3 regions of the Lysinibacillus sp. NPDC056185 genome follow, and region 1 is predicted to be linked to each of the others. Evidence: riboswitches for the same ligand, from Rfam matches in the RefSeq annotation. Region 1 holds a riboswitch; each other region holds the start of a gene.

What was found. A riboswitch is a leader RNA that binds a small molecule or an ion and turns the genes downstream of it on or off. The one in region 1 is predicted to bind lysine.
Region 2: it holds a riboswitch for lysine, as region 1 does, so the genes downstream of both, ACMZ42_RS12530 (amino acid permease) here and ACMZ42_RS14475 (aspartate kinase) in region 1, are expected to answer to the same signal.
Region 3: it holds a riboswitch for lysine, as region 1 does, so the genes downstream of both, ACMZ42_RS02620 (transporter substrate-binding domain-containing protein) here and ACMZ42_RS14475 (aspartate kinase) in region 1, are expected to answer to the same signal.

Annotation. Positions count from the first base shown of each region.
Region 1 covers NZ_JBLLLQ010000014.1:7,775-15,649, forward strand. The annotation lists gene sdhA (succinate dehydrogenase flavoprotein subunit) at 1-1,438, opposite strand, end outside; gene ACMZ42_RS14455 (succinate dehydrogenase cytochrome b558 subunit) at 1,505-2,113, opposite strand; gene ACMZ42_RS14460 (YslB family protein) at 2,386-2,820, shown strand; gene ACMZ42_RS14465 (methyl-accepting chemotaxis protein) at 3,314-4,573, opposite strand; gene ACMZ42_RS14470 (hypothetical protein) at 4,668-4,940, shown strand; gene ACMZ42_RS14475 (aspartate kinase) at 5,188-6,426, opposite strand; lysine riboswitch at 6,645-6,823, opposite strand; gene ACMZ42_RS14480 (hypothetical protein) at 6,921-7,154, opposite strand; gene uvrC (excinuclease ABC subunit UvrC) at 7,165-7,875, opposite strand, start outside.
Region 2 covers NZ_JBLLLQ010000010.1:137,695-145,569, forward strand. The annotation lists gene ACMZ42_RS12510 (ABC transporter permease) at 1-415, opposite strand, end outside; gene ACMZ42_RS12515 (ABC transporter ATP-binding protein) at 408-1,331, opposite strand; gene ACMZ42_RS12520 (sensor histidine kinase) at 1,468-2,403, opposite strand; gene ACMZ42_RS12525 (response regulator transcription factor) at 2,408-3,100, opposite strand; gene ACMZ42_RS12530 (amino acid permease) at 4,082-5,545, opposite strand; lysine riboswitch at 5,633-5,809, opposite strand; gene ACMZ42_RS12535 (CynX/NimT family MFS transporter) at 5,985-7,193, shown strand; gene ACMZ42_RS12540 (nitric oxide synthase oxygenase) at 7,286-7,875, opposite strand, start outside.
Region 3 covers NZ_JBLLLQ010000002.1:30,345-38,219, reverse strand. The annotation lists gene ACMZ42_RS02645 (5-bromo-4-chloroindolyl phosphate hydrolysis family protein) at 1-163, shown strand, start outside; gene ACMZ42_RS02640 (toxic anion resistance protein) at 160-1,227, shown strand; gene ACMZ42_RS02635 (DUF6501 family protein) at 1,285-1,482, opposite strand; gene ACMZ42_RS02630 (amino acid ABC transporter ATP-binding protein) at 1,793-2,524, opposite strand; gene ACMZ42_RS02625 (amino acid ABC transporter permease) at 2,537-3,262, opposite strand; gene ACMZ42_RS02620 (transporter substrate-binding domain-containing protein) at 3,434-4,300, opposite strand; lysine riboswitch at 4,415-4,601, opposite strand; gene ACMZ42_RS02615 (hypothetical protein) at 4,879-5,334, shown strand; gene odhB (2-oxoglutarate dehydrogenase complex dihydrolipoyllysine-residue succinyltransferase) at 5,547-6,779, opposite strand; gene ACMZ42_RS02605 (2-oxoglutarate dehydrogenase E1 component) at 6,871-7,875, opposite strand, start outside.

The DNA.
Region 1 (7,875 bases):
CAAGTTTATTCAATGTATCTTGAAGTTGGTCATTATAACGTACTACTGTCATAGTAGCTGTCATCATTTCACCAAGCTCTTTATGAAGCAAGTAAGCGTTTTCTGTGCCGTCCATTTTCATGACAGCATCCCACTTAGCTTGTTCTTCTTTAACGCGAGCATCGAATACTTCTTGTGGAATATCTTCAGCATGCTTTTTAAGATGTTTAACATAATCTACTGCGTTTGGTCCAGCAACCATACCGCCATAGATAGCTGATAATAATGAGTTCGCACCAAGACGGTTTGCACCATGTTGAGAATAATCACATTCACCTGCTGCAAATAGACCAGGAATTTCAGTCATTTGGTTGTAGTCAACCCATAATCCACCCATTGAGTAGTGAACTGCTGGGAAAATTTTCATTGGTAATTTACGTGGATCATCACCTACGAATTTTTCGTAGATTTCAATAATACCACCTAGTTTTACATCTAATTCATGTGGATCTTTATGAGAAAGATCTAGGTATACCATGTTTTCGCCGTTGATACCAAGTTTTTGGTTTACACAAACGTCGAAAATTTCACGTGTTGCAATATCACGTGGTACTAAGTTACCATATGCAGGATATTTTTCTTCCAGGAAGTACCAAGGTTTACCGTCTTTATAAGTCCAAATACGGCCACCTTCACCACGAGCTGACTCTGACATTAGACGGTTTTTGTCATCTCCAGGAATCGCTGTTGGGTGAATTTGGATGAACTCACCATTCGCGTATGAAGCACCTTGTTGGTAAACGATAGAAGCAGCAGAACCTGTATTAATAACAGAGTTTGTTGTTTTACCGAAGATAATACCAGGGCCACCAGTCGCCATAATAACAGCGTCTGCACGGAATGATTTGATTTCTTCTGTACGCATATCTTGCGCTACGATACCACGACAAACGCCGTCAGGATCGACTACTGCACCAAGGAATTCCCAGTGCTCATATTTATTCACTAAACCAGCTACTTCGTGAGAGCGAACTTGCTCGTCTAGTGCGTATAGTAATTGCTGACCAGTTGTTGCACCAGAGAAGGCTGTACGGTGCATTAAAGTACCACCGAAACGACGGAAGTCAAGAAGACCTTCTGGTGTACGGTTGAACATTACACCCATACGGTCCATTAAGTGAATAATACCAGGGGCTGCATCACACATACCCTTAACAGGTGGTTGGTTCGCTAAGAAGTCCCCACCATAAACTGTATCATCAAAGTGGATCCAAGGAGAATCCCCTTCACCTTTTGTATTTACCGCACCATTAATTCCGCCCTGCGCACATACAGAGTGTGAGCGTTTTACAGGAACTAATGAGAATAAATCAACTTCAGTACCAACTTCAGCTGCTTTAATCGTTGCCATCAGACCAGCTAGACCGCCGCCGACAACAATTATTTTGCTTTTCGCCATGATTATTTCTCACTCCTCTTAAAAAATTGCAATGATTGCATGTACTCTATAGTAGCTTCTATTAAATTAAACAAAAGCTAAAATAGCAGCCACACCAACTACACTTAGAATTACGAAAATAATGTTTGTTACATAAGTAGCAATCTTTTGAGACTGAGGAGATTGTACAATACCCCAGCTAACTAGGAATGCCCATAAACCGTTAGATAAGTGGAAAGTTGCTGATATAATACCAACGATGTAGAATCCAAGCATGAATGGATTAGAAACGATATCCGCCATCATGTCGTAATCAACTTCTGTACCAAGTGCTTTTTGAATACGAGTTTGGAAAATATGCCATGCAATGAAGATCACTAAGAATACACCAGTGAAACGTTGTAATGAGTACATCCAGTTACGGTATGTGCTGAAACGTCCTGTATTTGGTGTAGCAGTGAATGCAATGTAGACACCATAGAATGCGTGGAACATTAATGGAATATAAATGACAATCCATTCAACTAGGATAAGGAATGGAATCTTTTCCATTACTGCGGTAGCATCGTTGTAACTTTCTGCTCCGCCTGTTGCTGTAAAGTTAATGAACAGGTGCATCGTTAAAAACAGACCTACTGGAATGATACCAAGTAGAGAATGTAAGCGACGCCATAAAAACTCTCGATCTTTCGACAAGACTGTTACCCCCCTTAGTACTTAAAATAGCACAACTAAAGAAGTCATCATTTTGTAACTGATACTTCATTGACTGTGTATTTCATCATGGTACAATATTATGACATGTTTATTGTACTCTCAAGAGCTACGAGCGTCAAGGCAACTTAAAGTTTTTCATATTCCTTATTAAATAAGTAATCTAGTACATGATGCATCGTTTTTTCTCGAAAAATCTATCTTTACTTTATCAGTGTCAAATTTTAAGAAAATTCTAAGAAAGAAGGCTTTCAATGTTAAACACTTCATCTCCTACAATCTCAGCATTTGGCTATGAGATAATTCGCGATTATATTTTATCTTCCATTCTTGGTAAACACGAAGATGATGTCCTTTACTGGGCAGGAAAAGATCTAGCTCGGAAGTTCCCATGTACAAGTCAAGATGAACTTATCGCATTTTTCGCAGATGCCTGTTGGGGTAATTTAGAGCTTGTCAAAGAATCGAAAGATGGACGTATATTCCAGTTGACAAATGATCCAGAACTGTTACAAATCGGTCTTCGAAGCTTTAGACTTGAAGCAGGATTTATAGCTGAGCAAATCCAGCAAGTAAAAGGTTATTTAACAGAATGCTATGATGAAAAACGTGAAAAGCAACAAAATGTAACGTTCACAGTAAAATGGGACGTTAAAGAAAGAATCATGAATACCGTTCCTACAGAATAAAACGAAAAGGATTGCCATCCCACATTTATGGATGACAATCCTTTTTATGTATACAATAGAAGTTAATTGTAGCGAAGATTGGGCAACTCCTTGGAGTAGCGTCATAAATGGACAAGCGAAGCAGCTCCATTGGACGCCCCCAGTAAAGCGTCGTGATGGAACAGAAATCACCCCCTCGTTAAGATGATGAGTTTAGGGATGACATGTTGCTAAAGCGTATGTCATGTGAATTGGCTGATTGGAGTGGAGGCTGGGCGACTCCTTGGGGATCAGCAATAGAGGAACGAAGGCTAAGAACATCACGTCCTGTGATAACGCCTTCGTGACCAACATCGTGTTGGCCCGAGACCCTGGAGCGAGCATAGCGAGTGAAGCGGCTCATCGGACGCCCCCAGGAAGCTCTGCTCTGCGCGAAAGCAAAGCGACAGCTACAAAGCGCCTAGCCGGAACGGAAATCACCCCCTCGTTTATGTTTACGAATCATTTTTCTAATTTATAGTTGTGCACGTCTTTCTTTTAAAAGTACATCTATTAACCCAATAAATGCCTCCAAAATATTAAGTGAGTGTTGAATCATTTCTTCTATGTTATTAATTGACAGTTCATTCACTAATTTTTGTGCGGCCATATGTACTAATTCATGTGGTTGTTCAATATGACGATATTCTGGTAAGTTCTGATATTCCTCAAAATGTCCGTAATACCATTTTCCAAACATACATTGATGATACGTTTTTATCGTTTCTTTCTGACCAGCCTTTTGAATAGCATTTCGTAAAAAGCTAGCATGATCCATTAACCTTGCTGCCAATTGGCTAACTACCGTTTGCTCTGATGGTTTTCTGATTGTCGGTGCAATAGCTTTTAACATTTCAGATACTTGATTTTGTATTATATCCGAGAAGTCACTAGAATGTGATAATTCCGTCGTCGTTTCCGCTAAACGACCTGCAGCTATTACATTTTCTTCTGATGCAACTGTTATTTGATGAATACCATGTGCTGCTTCTTCAATATTTCTACTTGTTACAGTCAGATTAGCAATATTGTCCTTCATGACACTTATAAAGTCAGTTAAATAATGTTCGACTTCTTTAATATTTGTTATTGTATTATGTAATTTCTTATCAATGACTGAGCGAATCTTTGTCATTTCTTGCAATGAACCTTTCGAGCTGTTGGCTAAATTCCCTACCTCCATCGCGACAACATTAAAGCCTTTTCCATGCTCACCAGCACGTGCGGCTTCAATAGAGGCATTTAAAGATAGTAGTTGCGTTTGATCGGCAATCCCGGTTACACCTTTACTGATATCATCCATTTTAGTCATTTCATCATTCAGTTGCTCTGTTGAATTTGCTCCTTTGGTCAACAGCTCCTGAACCATTTCACCTTTTGAAATGGATGATTCCATTTCTTCTACAAGTAGTAATGAATGCTGTTTTATTTCTTGAATGTTTGCATTAACATTTTGCTCAACCGCAAGCACCTCCTCTGTATTTGACGACATTTCTTCACTCATTGCTGAAATATCCCCTACACTCGTAGAGACATTTTGAACCTTTAAAGCCGTTTGAAAATTAATTAACTCCATATGCGCTAGTACAAAGTCTAAAATCGCATTTTTCACATCAATACTTTCCTGCTCAAGTTCCAATTCCAAAATTCGTTTTTTTAATATTTGTATTTCTATATCGTTGTGCCTCTCAACGCTTTCATCCATTGGCTTTTGAAATAAACCAAATAACCCCATACAAACTTCCACCTTCCCTTTGGTAAAACATGTCATATTTTATTATATAACAATAGAATTAGATAAAGTATTAAATTGATGTGAACAAAAAAAGATGTGCCTTTTACTGACACATCCTCTTCAACATTATATGAAAAGTGCTTGTTCTAAAATCAATTATGCCCTTCTTTCCGTCGCTTTGGCTGTTCTATCCACGAATTTGAGTGCTCTATCCACTACTTTGGTGGTTCTATTCGACTTTGAGTGCTCTATCCACGAATTTGGTGGTTCTATCCACGAATTTGAGTGCTCTATCCACGATTTTGGTGGTTCTATCCACGAATTTGAGTGCTCTATCCACGACTTTGGTGGTTCTATTCGACTTTGAGTGCTCTATCCACAAATTTGGTGGTTCTATCCACGAAGTTGAATGCTCTATCCACGATTTTGGTGGCTCTATCCACGAATTTGACTTTGGGTGCTCTATCCATCTTTGACTCTTTTAAATTGCGTCCGAAGGCATTAGGCCAACAAATGTTTTTGTGCGAAAGCGTAGTGCAACGTAGCGTCAGCAACTGATGTTTTTTGCGCGAAAGCGTAGCGTCAGCGGCACGAAGTTGATCACTCAGTTGTCGCTACGCTTTCTGTACAAAAGACATTTCCTGAAATAAATTAAATTCATCATGTAATGCATTTGCTGCACGAATCATTTCGTCCTGAGGTACAACGACAGACACTTTTATTTCAGAAGTACTTACCATTTTTACAGGGATATCTTCACGACGTAGACGATCAAACATTCGGGCAGCCACCCCTGGATTAGACGCCATACCAGATCCAATAATGGAAACTTTCGCTAAACCAATTTCAAAATCTGCAAAACTAAATCCTAGTGATACTTTACTATCTTCTAGTACACGTAATGCTTCAGCGAACTCCTCTTTTAAAATGGTAAATGATACAGTCGGCTTTAAGCCATCAATTATTGCTTGTACGATTATATCGACGTTTATACGATTTTCCGCAAGTATTGTGAACATATCTGCTAACGAAGCATTAGAATAAGCATCATAACCAATCGTTAAGCGAATAACGTCTGACTCATAGGCAACACCTCGTACAATTAAATTTTTTTCCATTTCAACTTCCTCCTTCAATAAAGTACCTACTGTATCTATTTCGCTCGACCTAATGATAACCGGGATTTGAAACTTCTTTGCTAACTCTACAGCTCGCGGGTGTAAAATTTGTGACCCTAAGTTTGATAGCTCTAGCATCTCATCATAGGAAATTTCTTTTAGCTTTTGTGCCCCAGCAACATGACTTGGATCAGCTGTATAGACTCCATCCACATTCGTGTAAATATCTACCCGCTTCGCCTTCAATTTTGCTGCAATGGCTATAGCCGTCGTTTCCGCCCCACCTTTACCTAACGTCGTAATATTCCGTAAATTATCGATACCCTGTTCCCCAGCAACGACTACGATTTTCCCCTGTACAAAATGCTCTTCTATTCGTCTAGCATCCATCCCATCAATACGGGCATTGCTATACATAGCATCAGTTTCAATGCCTGCCTGCCAGCCCGTTAATGACACAGCATCATATCCTTCCTCCTGTAAAGCAATTGCCACTAATGTACTAGTAAGTTGTGAGCTTGTTGAAAGTAATGCGTCTAGTTCACGCTTAGATGCATTGTCTGATAAATCACGAACCATCTTTGTTAATTCTTTAGATATACTCCTCATAGCTGTAGTGACAACGACAACATCAAAACCTCTTTCCTTTTCTGCAATCGCCTTTTGCGCAACATTTTGAATGTGCTCTGTTGATGCTAATGCAGCACCACCAAATTTCATCACAACTCTCGCCATCTTTATCATTCTCCTTCGTATTCAATCATTTTACTGATTATAAAGTAGCTATGCTTTTGCAGCTTTTCACAAAATAACACCACAAAAGCAAATAGCACCCCTTCACCTCTTAGGTAAAAGTAACAGACTTGAAAAAATGTTGTTTCGGAAAACTAAAAAGGCAGCTCCTCACATAACGTGAAAGCTGCCTATAACATGTACAATAAAGTAACTTGCGCATGTGTGATAGCTCTCCGAAACGTTTAGAATCGACAGTCTTACATCTCTTAAATGTAAAACCAGCACAGCATCGGAAACAACGATGCTCCACTTCGGCAAGTTCCCCTTTCATACATTTTCACTGGACTTGTTCGTCCTCGCATGTACTACTCTTGAACCTTGCACCTCTATCATCACTAAATAGTGATCGTATTTAATTGAACCTTAGTGAAGAAATTTCCAATTCAATAAGTAGAAACTACTAAAAAAACTAAGGCGCCGTATATAACATCGCTTTATTGAAGAGCAATGTTATATACAACCTTAGCATACGTCCAATCCTTTGACAATGTGTCTTGTCGAAAATCAATTTCGCCTTGGCGTAATTGCCGCTGACGCTTCGCTTTCGCGCAGAAGACATTTGCCGCTGACGCTTCGCTTTCGCGCAGATAAACAATGCGTCCGAAGGCTTCATTTTCATTCAGTAGGTGTTTGTACATCCACTGAAAAGGAATTCCATCTGCATTCATCTCACTACCTTTAGAGGTGAGAGTCTTCTGCTGAATGAAAATAAGCATGAATATTGCTAGCAAGATTAGCAGGCATCCCGGCTTCCTGTAATGCCTGCATACTTGCCTCACGAATTTTTTTGACAGAGCCAAAATGCTTGAGTAATTGTTGTTTTCGCTTCGGACCAATTCCCTCTATATTATCGAGGACAGATTGTATAGCGTGTTTCTCATGCTGCTGTCGTAAGAAGGTTATAGCAAAGCGGTGTACTTCATCCTGAATTCGTTGTAATAAGTAGAATCCATCACTTGTACGTTTTAACGCAATAACTTCTGGTGGATCACCAAATAGAAGCTGTGACGTATTGTGCTTTTCATCTTTTGCTAATCCGGCAATTGGAATGACAAGGCCGAGCTCATCCTCTAATACTTCACGCGCGACTTCCATTTGCCCCTTCCCACCATCTATTAGTACTAAATCCGGTAAAGGTAGACCATCTTTTAATACACGTGTGTATCGACGACGTATTACTTCTTGCATTGCCCCGTAATCATCGTGCTTGGCGGCGGTACGTGTTTTGTATTTTCGATACTCCTTCTTCGCAGGTTTTCCATCGATAAATACAACCATTGCAGATACAGCATCTGTCCCATGCATATGACTATTATCGAAGGCTTCAATCCGTAACGGCGTAGAAATGCCCATCGCTTCACCGAGCGCCTCACACGCTCCTATTGTGCG
Region 2 (7,875 bases), on a different contig from region 1:
TTTCTGGAAGTAGCTGAAAACTCTCGCTAACAGCACAAAAAATCGCTGTTACAAAAATAGTCGATAAAATAATTGCACTAAAGGTAAAAAGAACAACAATGGCTAGCTTTGAAGCAATTAATTTTTTTCTACTTATTGGATACATAAATGCTACTGTGATGGTCTTATATTTGAATTCTCCAATAATGAATTTGGCGATTAACACGCTAGCAAAAATAATAAATACTGCCCTTACGCCTGAATCTATAAGGCCAAATGCCGTCTGATAAGTTCTAAAATCTTGATCCCCTTCTATTTTAGTAATAAATATAAGCATAAATATAACACCTAGTATTATGAAATTTGCAAAAACAGCTTTTTTTATATATGAACCAATATGATACTTTTTCATTTCTAGACGCATTAAATTAAGCACTAGCCACACCTCCATTGATTAACTTCAAGAAATAATCCTCTAATGAGCTTGTTTTTTTGCTGATGCCCTCAATTTCAATATCATGCTCAATCAATGTTTTAGATAGCACCTTTTGTGAAGCTGTCGAATCATAAATTCGAATACAATTGTCATCCATTAGTTTGAAATTAGTAATATTTAATTTACTTTCTATAATAAAGGCAGCTTTTTCCCCATCATTGACAATCACTTCAATATAATCTGTTTGACTACGATTGACAGCGTCCATTGATACTTCCTTAATTAATCTTCCATCTTTAATAACCCCAACTGTATCTGCCAATTGTTCAATTTCACCCAAAATATGACTAGAGATAATAATCGTAATTCCATACTCTTTACAAAGCATCTTGAATAGTTCTCGAAGCTCTTTAATGCCAACTGGATCTAGTCCATTAATCGGCTCGTCTAAAATAAGTAATTCCGGCTTAGTAATAATTGCACGCGCAATACCCAACCGTTGTTTCATCCCAAGAGAAAAGTCTTTTACACGTTTCTTCTCCGTGTTTGTTAGTTTCACTAGATCTAGGACATGGGAAATTTCTTTCTTGTCATAATAGCCCATATATTCACAATGTAGCTCTAACGTCTCCTGTGCAGTTAAATCTTCATAAAAAATTGGGTATTCAATAATCGTTCCCATCCTTTTCAGCACGTCGAATGAGCGGTCCATTAATTTTTCACCAAAGATTTCAATATCTCCACTCGTTGGCTTCGTAAGGTTTGTTAGCATTTTCATGACTGTCGTTTTTCCGGCACCATTAGGACCTAAAAAACCGTATATCTCTCCCTTTTTCACATGCATAGTCACAGCAGAAACGACTTCTTTCCCCTCAAACACCTTCGTAAGCTGATTTGTTTTCACAATATATGTCATGTAGATCTCTCCTTTAAATTTGCTATCCTTATTATAAAAAATGAAACTCTCTAATTTATTACTTGATTCTTACAAATTTCTTAAGCGCAGAAGAAAAGCTTGTAAAGCACTTAAAAAGCTCTACAAGCATGGCTGCTCAGTATGTCATTCGTTTTAAAGAAACTGTAAAAATGGTCTTCTCATATGGGATACTAGAAAGCTGGATGGAACCCTCCATTAATTCTACAAGGCGTTTTGTAATAGTTAAGCCAAGGCCACTCCCTTGGAAGGATTTATTTCTGGAATCCTCAAGTGTATACATTCTTTCAAAAACATTATCAATATGATATTCGTCGATCCCCTTACCACGATCCCATACATCAATAAAAATATTCGTATCATCATTTCTTACTGTGAGCCCAATGATTTTTCCTGCCGCTCCATAGGCAACTGCATTGGACAGTAAATTATTCAAAACCCTATCTAACGCTTCTTCATTGCCACGTGCATATGCGGATATCTCTGGTATTGCTATATCGATCTCTAGGCCCATAGATGTGATCATATCGTAAAATGATAAAATATTTTTCCGGCAAATTTCACTTACATTAATTTTCGTCATTGGATAGTCTGTATCTCCTGCCTCCAATTTTGCCAGGTCAAAAAATGTATGGATTATTTTCAATACTTCCAATGTTTTCGAATGGACGCCAGTGAGCAATCGTCTCTGCTCCTCTTCACTAAGTGAGTGATGAAGCTTCAGCATTTCCGTATAACCTAGTACAACTGTTAAAGGCGTTTTAAGATCATGAGAAATATTGGCCAACATCTTTTTCATAGAGCTTTCCATTTTTCGATGTGTCGCCAGTACTTTTTGGTTGTGGTCTAGCAACGCATTCATCGCAATTAGTAGCTGCTGTAATTCTTGATTAGCCGTCGACACTAAAATCTTTTCGCTCGATTGTTCGTTAATGATTGCTTGCAGTTTTTGATGCATGTATTGAATCATAGCGTTTTGTTGTTTTTTTGCTCTCACCTGAAAAATAATAATACCTAAGAGTAACACAATCATTAGTAATAGTAATATAATCATCAGTTTATCCTTCAAATTTATAGCCGATTCCCCAAAGTGTTTTAATATATAGAGGATTGGATGGATCGTCTTCAATTTTTTCGCGTAATCTTCTTATATGTACATTAATAATATTTTCATCCCCATAGTAAGCATCATTCCAAATCAATTGATAAATTTGCTGCTTTGTAAAAACTCGATTACGATTTGTCACGAATAATTTTAAGATAGCAAATTCCTTTGATGTGAGCTTTACTTGTTGTCCATTCTTCTCAACTGAAAAATTAACAAGGTCGATCGATAAGTTGTCTATCTCTACAATATCTTTCTTCTCCTCTACTTGACTGGAGTATTTTGTAGCTCTACGAATTGCGGCTTTAACACGTGCCGAAAATTCCAGCATCGAAAATGGCTTAGCGATATAATCATCTGCCCCTAATCCTAATCCTAATGCTTTATCAACATCACTATCCTTGGCTGACATAATGATAATTGGAAGTGATGCTTGCTCTCGTATAATCTTTAAAACTTCTAATCCATTAAGTTTCGGTATCATAATATCCAAGATCACTAAATCAAAGGGGTTGTTTAAACAGTTTTGTAATGCTTCTTCTCCATTTACTGCAGAGGTAACAAGAAACCCCTCCATCGTTAAATAGTTTTCTACCATTTCACGAATGGCTTCGTCATCTTCTACTAGTAAAATATGCTTTTGCACTTTCATGCACCTCTTTCTAATATAAAGCAGTATATTTATGACTTGTCATTACTATGATCATCACCACAAAGAGGGGTTGATTTCCGTTCCAGCTGGGCGCTTTGTTGCTGCCGCTTCGCTTTCGCACAGATAAAACATTTGCCGCTGACGCTTCGCTTTCGTGCAGAGCAGAGCTTCCTGGGGGCGTCCGATGAACCGCTTGGGGCAACAGCGAAAGCGTAGTGCTAACGAAGCGTCAGCAGCAGGATGTTGGTCACGAAGGCGTTATCACAGGACGTGATGGTTTTAGCCTTCGTTCCTCTATTGCTAATCCCCAAGGAGTCGCCCAGCCACCACTCCAATCAACTTATATGCATGGTATACGTTTCAACAAATGTCCTACCCAAAATTTGATGATGTGTTATTTATCTATCATTTTACCATATTAAGGTTGTGCACCAAAAGTGGGGACGATTCGAGAAACTAAAGTCCCCTTTTTATTCTCTCCAGTAATTTTATCTGAAGCCTAAAATGCAGATTTGTAACATACTGTATTGATCGGTATATTGTTAGCAATAATCAAAATAATTTAGAAAGGGCTGGAGAAATGACTTTTAGAAGGAATTACGGTTTTTTTCTATTATATTTTGTATTATTGGATTGTTATTGTTTTATGCTAGTTCATTAAGTAAAAACGGCATTTTTGGTATTTACTTTTATTTAGGTGCTCTACTGTGGATAACGAGTGTTTATTTTGGGGTATCCGGAATTCGATCAAAACAAACAGGTATTTCTAAATATTTAGGATTACTCATCATTTTGCTTATTCTTGTCATCTACGGATCGATGATTGCAATTATGGTGATACGAGGTTTTGAACCTTAAAGATTAATCGTTCACTTGGAGTATTTTGATTGTACGTCTAGAATTACAAATTTATTATTAAACTAAAAAAACTGCCCTGCAAGTCAATTTCTATGACTTACAGGACAGTTTTATTTTTTATTGTTCGACTTTTAAATCACATTGCTCTAATGGAAGCATTTTAGTTTTATGCTTGATTTTATAGCCAAGCCATAAGAATAAGAACAGTGGAATACCGATATAGGAGACAAGGACTCCATACCAGTCTATTGTATTACCCATAAAGGCATTGTAGTTTTGTCCAATAACAACAATCATACAAACCGTAAAGGCAAATAGCGGGCCGAATGGGAATAGCCTTGCTTTATACGGTAACAATTTCGGATCTAAGCCCTGTACCTCGAATGCTCGACGGAAACGGTAATGGCTAAATGCAATTCCTAGCCAAGCAATGAAGCCAGACATCCCAGAGGCATTTAGAAGCCACATATAGACTACACCATCACCAAAGAATGAAGCTAAAAATGCTAGGGAGCCTACAGCTAAAGTCGCCAGTAATGCGTAAATCGGAATACCTCGACGGCTTAGTTTAGCGAAAAATTTCGGTGCATGTCCATCTACTGCCAATTGCCAAAGCATACGAGAAGATGCGTACAGCCCTGAATTCCCTGCTGACAGCATTGCCGTTAAAATGATAGCATTCATCAATGAAGCAGCAAAGGCAATTCCTAAACGGTCGAACACTAGTGTAAATGGTGAAACAGCGATATCTTCAGATAGCAAACGTGAGTCTGTAAATGGAATCAGCAGCCCAATTGCACCGATCGCTAAAATATAGAATAAAAGAATTCTCCAGAAAACAGACTTAACAGCTTTCGGAATATTTTTACCAGGATCATCTGTTTCACCTGCTGTTATTCCAAGTAGCTCTGTCCCTTGGAACGAGAATCCAGCAGCTAAGAAAATACCAAATGTAGCAAGAAATCCACCGTGGAATGGTCCATCACTGATAAAGAAATTCGTAAAGCCTACCGGAGCGTTTCCTCCTAAAATACCAAAAATCATTAGGAAACTGATAATAATAAAAATGATGACAGTTATAACCTTTATCATGGCAAACCAATATTCACTTTCACCATAGCTTTTTACCGATAATAGATTGAACGTTAAAACGACAGCAATAAATAAAACAGTCCAAAGTGCTGATGAGCTATCTGGGAACCAATATTTCATAATTAATGAGACAGCAGAAATTTCTGCCGCAATTGTAATTGCCCAGTTGTACCAGTAGTTCCAGCCAAGCGCAAAGCCTAGAGCTGGGTCTACAAATTTTGTAGCATACGTACTAAATGAGCCCGATGATGGCATATAAGCTGCCATTTCCCCTAAGCTCGTCATTAAAAAATACACCATGATTCCGATTAATGCATAGGCGAGTAGTGCACCGCCAGGGCCTGCTTGCGCAATGGCACCTCCACTAGCTAAAAACAATCCAGTACCGATTGTACCGCCTAATGAAATCATTGTAATATGACGGCTTTTTAATTCTTTTTTCAGCTTCGGTGCTTTATGACCGAGCTGATTGACTTTTATTTCACTCACGATATAGCTTCCTTCCTTTTTTAAGAGGCGAAAAAAATGCCATCACATGAACGTTGCTGTGATGGCTAAGTAAATCCTCTGTTCCTTCAAAATGATAGCTCAACACGTTGTTCAAACGTGACAGTTCTGTTCCTTTCGGAGACAGCCCCAGCATGAGGTTTTCAAGTCCCCTCACACTTCGGCAGTATTTCCTTTCAGCTAATTTCTCTAATGCTTGTCATTTCCATTAACATACTCTTAAATACCGCGACCTCTACCTCACTACAAACATGAGGCATTAAATATTAAATTTATGATGGGTATTAGTTTAACATACGACCTATGGCATTTCAATAACTCAATTAATATTCTATATTTTGTGAATTTTCCACTATTTTTATTAATGTGATAAAGTGGTATAGTGATTCAATCAAATTTGTTCTAACAAGGGGGGATTTATCTGACTACTCATGAACATACCGATACTTATCCTAGCAGGAAAATTAACTGGAAAGGTACAACCTTATTGCTCGTTATCGGAATAATTTGTATTGCCTCGACATTACGGATGCCGCTAACAGTTGTTGGACCTATCATTTCCTTTATCCGTGAAGACCTCGGCATATCCAATATACTAGCAGGCTTTCTAACAACGATCCCATTGCTAGCATTTGCAATCATTTCACCATTCGCTCCAATTGTCGCACGTAAATTTGGACTAGAATTAACATTATTTTTATCAACTATTCTTTTAGGGGGAGGGATTGTACTACGCTCCCTTGGCACAACTAGTTTACTCGTATTTGGTACGATGCTAATTGGTATAGCCATTTCATTTGGTAATGTACTAATTCCAGGATTACTTAAATTGAAATTTCCCTTTCACGTAGGTTTACTTATGGCATTTTTCACAATGTCGATGAATTTGACGGCTGGACTCGGTGCTGGCATTAGCTATCCTGTTGCCAATTCATCACTTGGTTGGCAAGGTGCACTGGCCATTTCACTTGTTCTTGTGGTGTTAACTATTGTAATTTGGATTCCACAGTTGAAATTTAATAAGCCTGAACCGACTAATAAGACTACGAAAGAACGTACACCATTATGGAAATCACCTGTTACTTGGGCAGTAGCAGGGGCTATGGGATTTCAGTCATTATTATTCTACACAACTGCCGCTTGGATTCCTGAAATATATATATCACAAGGATTAGCTGCAGATCGCGCAGGCTGGATGTTTTCCATCATGCAATTTTCACAAGTTCCAATGGCTTTAGCTGTTCCTATTATCGCTAGTAAAATGACATCTCAACGTCCTCTCGTATTAATGTTTACAGTATTTTACTTAGTTGGCTTTATCGGAGTAGTCATGGAATGGACGACCCTCGCTGTACTGTGGATGGTGCTACTAGGCTTAGCCGGAGGCGCTTCATTCGCATTAGCGATGATGTTCTTTACACTACGTACCCGTACAGCTTTTGAGGCAGCTGATTTATCAGGATTTGCACAATCACTAGGATATTTATTAGCCGCAATCGGTCCAATCTTATTTGGTTATTTACATGATTTATTCGGTGGTTGGAATATCACCGGCTGGTTATTTGTTGTCGTAACATTTATTCTCTTTATATGTTCATTTAGGGCTTCTAAAAATGAATATGTGAATTAAAAAGGGCGGCTCATGATTAAATTATGCCTCGGCATAATTGATCATGGGTCGCTTTGTATTTGCACAATCTTAAAGTGTGCTGCCTTTCTCTACTAATAAGGTGGTTTCTGATAAAAGTAATTTGGTGTATTGTAAACATTAACATAAGGTTTATGGAAAATATGAGTCGTAGCTGGTGAGAGAGGTGGAATCAACCACGTCCAATTGCCAGTAACCTTTCGATCCGCTGCTGCTTCTGTTTCCTCAAACAATTTAAATTGCTGTGCAGCTGTATGATGATCTACTATGCTGACACCGTCTTCTTTAAAGGAATGCAGAACGGCAATATTTAGCTCAACTAATGCGCGATCACGCCATAGAGAAGCCTGTTTAGTTGTATCAAGATTGAAAATTTCTGCTATAGCGGGCAACATATTGTAACGCTCATGATCTGCTAAATTACGTGCTCCAATTTCTGTACCCATATACCAACCATTGAATGGGGCCGCCTCAAAATCAATACCTGCCATTTGAAAGCGCATGCTTGAAATAATCGGCACTGCATACCATTTTAATCCTAGCTTCTCTACTTGAGCAGATTCCGGATGACGAATAGGTACCTCTAGTACATATTCGTCAGGGATAGTAACCACTTGTGGTTCCCTTCCATCCACCTGTACAACGAGTGGAAGCACGTCAAATG
Region 3 (7,875 bases), on a different contig from region 1:
GAAAACAAGAGAAACACTTACAGATTTAAATGATACGATTCAAATTGATTTAAAGGATGCGCTTTCCAACGATATTGACCATCTTCAAATGGAGATCGAATTTGCGAATCGTTCCAATTTAAGACGAAAAGAACAATTGGAGTGGCGAGGCGATGATAAATGACAGCAAATGATCACGCATTTCAACTAAATACAATACAAGGTCTTTCCCCACTTGTGCAAACTTATTTCGAAACAACTCCAAATAATGAGGCGATGGCGACGTATGATACGCTATCGCCTCTTGCACAAAGTCGTGCACTTCTATACGCTAGTCAGCTTGATCTAACAAACTTCGAGTCAGTCCTGTCTTTAGGGCAGGATTCACAGCGATCGCTTTCTCAATTTGCTGATCGAATGCTTGCACAAGTAAAACAAAAAGACGTCACAAAAATTGGCCAAATGTTAGACTCATTAATGCAAACGTTAGACCGTGTGGACCCTAACGCATTAGAACCAAAAAAGCAGTCCTTTTTTAAAAAAATGTTTGGTAAAATTGAGCCAACTGTTAAGCAAACATTAACGGAGTTTGAACGTATTAGTATCCAAGTAGAACGCATTGGTGTTCAGCTCGAACGTGCACAGCTTCAAATGATAAAAGATGTGGAAATGCTGGATGGACTTTATTCACATAATAGAGGATTCTTTGAGGAGTTAGCGACTGCTATTGCAGCAGGACAAATGAAGAAGCAGCAAGCCATTGAAGTTGAGCTTCCTGAAAAAGTGACTAGTGTACAAGCAACGAAACAGCCACTAGCTATTCAACAGCTTAATGATTTTGCCGCTCAAATCGAACGTCTAGATCAACGTATTTATGACTTACAAGTATCGCAGCAAGTCGCCTTACAAACTGCACCACAAATACGGATGATTCAGCAGTCTAATCAATCGTTAGCGGAAAAAATTGAATTTTCAATTGTTACCCTTATTCCGCTTTGGAAAAATCAGTTGGCCATGATGTTATCTATGCATATGGATCATCACTACGCGCAGCTAGAAGAAAGATTATCTCGTACAAATGATCGATTTACGAGCCCTTCCTTTGAACAGCAAGTATCGAAATTCAAAGAAACACAACATGAGCTGAAGACAGCTATCAAAGACGTCTTCGCCCTTCATACAGCTACAGAACAGGAAAAACAGCAATTACAGGATGTAGCTGACTTGAAGACCTTTAAGAAGGAATGATTCCTTTTTCCCAACAAAGAAGGGTGGCTCAGAAAAATCTGAACCACCCTTTGATTTTTATTCGAAATAATCTTTATAGTAGCCACCGATATTACCAGTGTTATCGATAATAAAAATGAATTCTTCTGTTTCATTTTTCACATCATATTGTTTCCCTACTGTTAATACGTTTGAAACTAAATATTTTGATGCATTAGTATGCTTACAAGTAACTGTGCGTACTGTTGGAGCATCTTTCCATTTTAAATGTAACATAATCTCTCTACCTCTCTTTACTAGCACGAAGCTAATGTCTACTGCTTATTTTATAATATTTTTGAACTTTTGTGGAGAAAAAAACCATAGAAGATCATATTTTCTCCATAACTATCGTTTTTTTTTACCATATCCATAATAAAAATTTTTACTTCGAGGTGTTACTATGAGCTTTGGTAGTGTACCGCAATGGTTTTTTATCCTAGCCGTTGCATTTGCAATTTGCTTTATTTTATACGCAGAATGGAATTCTAGAAAATAAGTGAGCCCATTAATTTGGACTCACTTTTTTTGTTATTGTAATCGAACGTTATTTTAATGTTCGTTTTAAAAACTCTTTTGTCCGTTCATTCTGAGGATTTACTAATACCTGTGATGGTGGTCCTTCCTCTACAATTACACCTTTATCCATAAATACGACGCGATCCGCTACTTCTTTGGCAAATTCCATTTCATGTGTAACAATTAACATCGTATTCCCAGCATCCGCAAGCTGGCGCATTACCTTCAACACTTCACCGACCATCTCTGGATCCAGTGCTGACGTCGGTTCATCAAACAGCATTACATCTGGGCTCATTGACAATGCTCGTGCAATCGCTACACGCTGTTTTTGACCGCCAGATAGTTGTCGTGGCTTGGCATTGACGTATTGATCCATACCAACAATCTGCAAATATTTTAAAGCAACTTCGTCGGCTTCTGCCTTTGAACGCTTTAATACTTTCATTTGACCAACTGTACAGTTTTTTAGCACATTATGATTGTTGAATAAGTTAAATTGCTGGAATACCATACCTAAATGTGTACGGTATTCTTGGATATTATGCTTTTCATCTAAAATGTTTTCACCTTTGTAAATAATTTGACCACCACTTGGTGTTTCCAGTAAATTAATGCAGCGTAGTAATGTTGATTTACCTGATCCAGAAGAACCGATTAAGCAGACAACCTCACCTTTTTCTACTTGGAAATTTACATCCTTTAACACTTGGTTACGACCAAATGATTTACTTAAATGCTCTATTTTAATAATTGTCACTTGTTCGTCCCCCTATACTGCTTCTTTCTGTTCTTTTTGGTAGGCATCTGGTCCGTCCAGTCGTTTTTCAATATACAGTAAGATTCTCGATGCTGTGAATGTCATGATGAAATAAAGGACACAAGCTATAAAGAAGGATTCAAAATAGCGGAAGTTATTACCCGCGATCGATTTTGTTTGGAAGAACAATTCCGTAACCCCGATAACATTTAATACTGCTGTATCTTTAATATTCATAATTAATTGGTTACCTGTTGCAGGCAATATATTTCGCGCAACTTGTGGTAATACAACATGTAGCATAATTTGAAAATGGTTCATACCAATTGCCGATGCAGCCTCGTACTGCCCTTTATCAATGGATACAATACCACCGCGAACAATTTCAGTCATATAAGCACCTGTGTTTAATGAAACAACTAAAATACCTGCCGTAATAAAGTGCATATCAATGCCAAATGCAATATCTAATCCGAAAAATACAACCATTGCTTGTACAATCATTGGTGTACCACGGAAAAATTCGACATAGCATGTTAGTATAAAATTAATGAGCTTTAAGCTATAGAACTTTACACCTTTTTTACGAACCTTAATGGTATGCATAATTCCGATGAAAAATCCGATAAGTGCACCAATAATTGTACTACTAATAGAAATAAGTAATGTATAATACGCACCTCGTAAAAACATTTGCCAGTTGTTCTCAACAATAGAAATAATCCAATCAAAACTCATGATGTTCCTCCTAACAACGTCGTGTTGCTTGTTCGTTACAGTATCCTGTCTTGGATGGAGCCTTTGTTTCTTTTATTTTATGAAACTTTTAGCTCAGACATTATTATTATTTAGAAAGATTATAAATTGTAATGAGATGGCACGGACTAGCAGATAGCCCGTGCCATCATGTTATTGTGCTGCTGGTTGTTGGTGAATGGCTTCTTCCATAATTTTTTGGCGATCATCTTCAGAAATACCTTTTAAGATCTCATTGATTTTTTCAAGATTTGCATCGCCTTTACGTAAACCAACTGCAATGGATGTATTTGAAATATCTGTTTTGAAGCCTTTTTCAAACTTCACATACGCGAACTTATCATTTGCAGCAGCAGCGGAAATACCTTCTGGACGTTCAGCTACATAGCCGTCAATTTTTCCAGCTTCTAATGCAACGCGCATTGCTGGGAAGTTATCCATTGCAGTTTGTTTTTTTACATCTTTGATTTGATCGATGACATTGTAGTTAGATGTATTTAATTGTGATGTAATTTTAGCACCAGAGAAATCTTGGATAGAAGTTGCTTTTTCATATTTGCTGCCTTTTTTAATGACCATAACAAAATCAGATGTATAGTAGTTTTCAGTGAAGTCAACTGTTTGCTTACGCTCTTTAGTAGGTGACATACCAGCAATGATTGCATCGATTTTATTGGACTGTAGTGCTGGTACTAAGCCATCCCATTCCAATTTTACGATAACTAATTCTTTTCCTAAGCCTTCAGCGATTTTTTTCGCCATTTGCACATCATAACCACCCGCATATTCTGCATTATCCGCAATTTTTACTGCGCCATTTGCATCACCCTGCTGTGTCCAGTTAAACGGAGCATAACCTGCTTCCATCCCAATACGGAATTGGCCGCCGCCTTCTTCCGTACTCGTCTTGTTACCGTCATTACTAGATGACGTCGTAGCCTTTTTGTCACCAGCACCACAAGCTGCTAGCAAAATTGCAGTCATGACGGTCAACATTAATACCAACCATTTTCTTTTCATGTAAATCTCCCCTTTTCTGTAAAAAATAAGACAACTGTACCAAAAAAGACCTAAGTACTGAACTTAGGTCTTACTTTTTTAACAGTTGCCCAAATCCTCACTATAATTCCATCATTCCGAGATAGCACAACCTAATAAACCTGGAAAATAATTTACTAGGACAGTCCTGCACTTATTCACTGCAGACCCAGCATAAAAGTACGAGCTCCTTCTATACTTCGGCGATAGTTCCTTCTCCATTGCGTCTTCGTTTGCTTGTACTCAACAATGAACTAATAAATACCGCGCCTCTACCTCACAATAGGATAAATGTGAGGTTTGTATATTTAATTGATATTAAGATACTACTATAAAGCTAATGTGTTCGTCAAGATAATTTTATTACTTTTCTGACTAATTACAATATTAGGGTTTTTTATCCTTTTAATGCCTTATATACACTTTTGCAAAGTTGAAAATAATTAAGACTGCCGCTTTGCCGAAAGAATCCGTAAAGTCGCCTATGCTTCTTTATACGAACTTTACCCAATTTATATACTTGGATGCAGTTATAATAATGTAAATGAAAAGCCGATTCTTTGGAAAATCCGTATTGCTACGAATACTTTTTCCGTCACTTTAGCTCTTCTATCCGTCGATTCGTTCCCTTTCCATCGCTCTGGCTTTTCTTTCCGTCGATTCAGCTTTTCTATCCGTCGCTACGAGTACTTTATCCGTCACTTTTGCTCTTTTATCCGTCGCTTCGTTTTCTTTCCGTCGCTCTGGCTTTTCTTTCTGTCGATTCAGCTTTTCTATCCGTCGCTACGAGTACTTTATCCGTCACTTTAGCTCTTCTATCCATCGCTTCGTTTTCTTACCGTCGCTCTGGCTTTTCTTTCCGTCGATTCAGCTCTTCTATCCGTCGCTATGAATACTTTATCTGTCATTTTGGCTCTTCTTTCCGTCGCTTGGTTTTCTTTCCGTCGCTCTGGCTCTTCTTTCCGTCGATTCTGCACTTCTATCCGTCGCTACGAATGCTTTTTCCGTCACTTTAGCTCTTCTATCCATCGATTCGTTCTCTTACCGTCGCTTTGGCTATTCTTTCCGTCGATTCAGCTTTTCTTTCCGTCGATACGAGTACTTTTTCCGTCACTTTAGCTCTTCTATCCATCGCTTCGTTCTCTTTCCGTCGCTTTCTTAAGAGTTGCTCCATAAAAAGAAAAAACCCTGCAAAACAATGTTTGCAAGGTTTTAATAAACTCAGGAATTAAGAATTTAATAATAAATCTTCTGGGTTTTCAAGTAGTTCTTTAACAGTTTTAAGGAAGCCTACAGAATCTTTACCATCGATAATACGGTGGTCATAAGAAAGAGCTAAGTACATCATTGGGCGAATTTCTACTTCACCATTCACTTCAACTGGACGTTTTTTGATAGTATGCATACCAAGGATACCAGCTTGTGTACCATTCATGATAGGTGTAGACATTAATGAACCGAATACACCACCATTTGTAATTGTGAATGAGCCACCTTGAAGATCAGATAAACCTAATTTTTTGTCGCGTGCTTTTTTAGCTAGGTCTGCAATTGAATCTTCAATTTCAGCAAAGTTTTTGCGGTCAGCGTCACGTACAACCGGTACTACTAAACCTTCTTCTGTTGATACAGCTACACCGATATCAAAGAAGTTGTTTAAGTGAATTTCATCACCATTGATTTGTGCGTTCACATATGGGTATTTTTTAAGCGCTGCAACTACAGCTTTTGTGAAGAATGACATGAAACCAAGTTTAGAGCCAGTTGACTCGAAGAATTGGTCTTTTTTACGAGAGCGTAAAGCCATAACGTTTGTCATATCTACTTCGTTGAATGTAGTTAACATTGCTGTAGATTGTTTTACTTCAAGTAAGCGTTTTGCAATTGTTTGGCGACGACGGCTCATTTTTTCAATTGTTACACGTGAATCATCTACAGCTACAACTGCTTTAGGTGCTGCTGCTACTGGTGCTGCTACTGGTGCTGTACCATGAGCTGCTACGTCTTGTACACGTACACGGCCTTGTGGATCTACTGGAGATACAGCAGCAAGGTCAATACCTTTTTCACGAGCAAGTTTACGAGCTGCTGGAGATGCGATTACACGCTCACCAGTAGTTTCTTCTACAACTGGAGCTGCTGCAACTGGAGCAGGTGCCGCTTGTGGTGCTGCTGCTGGTGCTACTGCTGCTGCAACTGGTGCCGCTGGAGCAGGTGCTGCACCTTCGCCAGCTTCTACTACTGCGATTACTTGACCAACAAGTACAGTATCGCCTTCTTCAGCTAAAATTTGAGTTAAAACTCCCGCTTCTTCAGAAATGATTTCAGCGTTTACTTTGTCTGTTTCAAGTTCAACGATGAATTCACCTTTTTCAACGCGATCGCCCACTTTTTTTACCCATTGTGCGATACTACCTTCTGTAATCGATTCTGCTAATTCAGGGACTTTAATTTCAGCCACTTTCATTTCCTCCTTTAATTAACGTGCATTATGCACATAAAAGGGCTACTGCCTCAGCAAGTAGCCCGGCTCTCAAAAATTTAATATGTGATTATTTAACCTTTACAGGCTCAGCAACTGCTTCTTCTACAAGTGCGGCTTGAGCTGCTTTATGAGAATCTGCATCACCTTCAGAAGTCGAGCTCATTGCAGGACGGCCTACATAACGTAGCTTTTTACCTTCTGAAAGGTCGTGTAATGTTTCTAATGCATAATTCCAAGAACCTTGGTTTTTAGGTTCTTCTTGTACCCAAACGATTTCTTTAACATTAGGATACTTTGCAATAATACCAGCAACTTGCTCTTTTGGGAATGGGTAAAGTTGTTCTACACGAGCAATGTGTAGGTGATCGAAGCCTTCACCATCTTTAATACGGTCTGCAATGTCGATCATTACTTTACCTGAACCTAATACAATGCGTTCTACAGCTTCAGTTTTTGAACCTAGACCTGGTTGTTCAATTACTTCTTGGAATGAGCCATTTGCTAATTGATCAGCATTTGCTGCAGCTAATGGGTGACGAAGTAAGTACTTAGGTGATACAACTACAAGTGGGCGAACGCCTTCTGTACCTAATAATGCTGCTTGACGACGTAATAAGTGGTAGTAGTTACCTGCGTTTGAGCAGTTTGCTACGAACCAGTTATTTTCAGCTGACATTTGTAAGTAACGTTCCATACGGCTTGAAGAGTGTTCTGGACCTTGACCTTCATAACCATGTGGTAAAAGAATAACTAGACCAGATTTTTGACCCCATTTAGCACGTGCACCTGAAATAAAGTTATCAAACATAACTTGTGCCATGTTAGCAAAGTCACCAAATTGAGCTTCCCAAACTGATAATACATGGCCATTTTCTAAATTGTAACCATATTCAAAGCCCACTACCCCAGCTTCTGTAAGTGGAGAGTTGTGTACTGAAAATGATGCATTTGCACCTGAAATATGGTGAAGTGGCGTGAATAAATTACCATTGTTTTTGTCATGTAACACTAAGTGACGTTGAGAGAACGTACCACGTTGTGCATCTTGACCTGTAAAACGTACTGGTGTGCC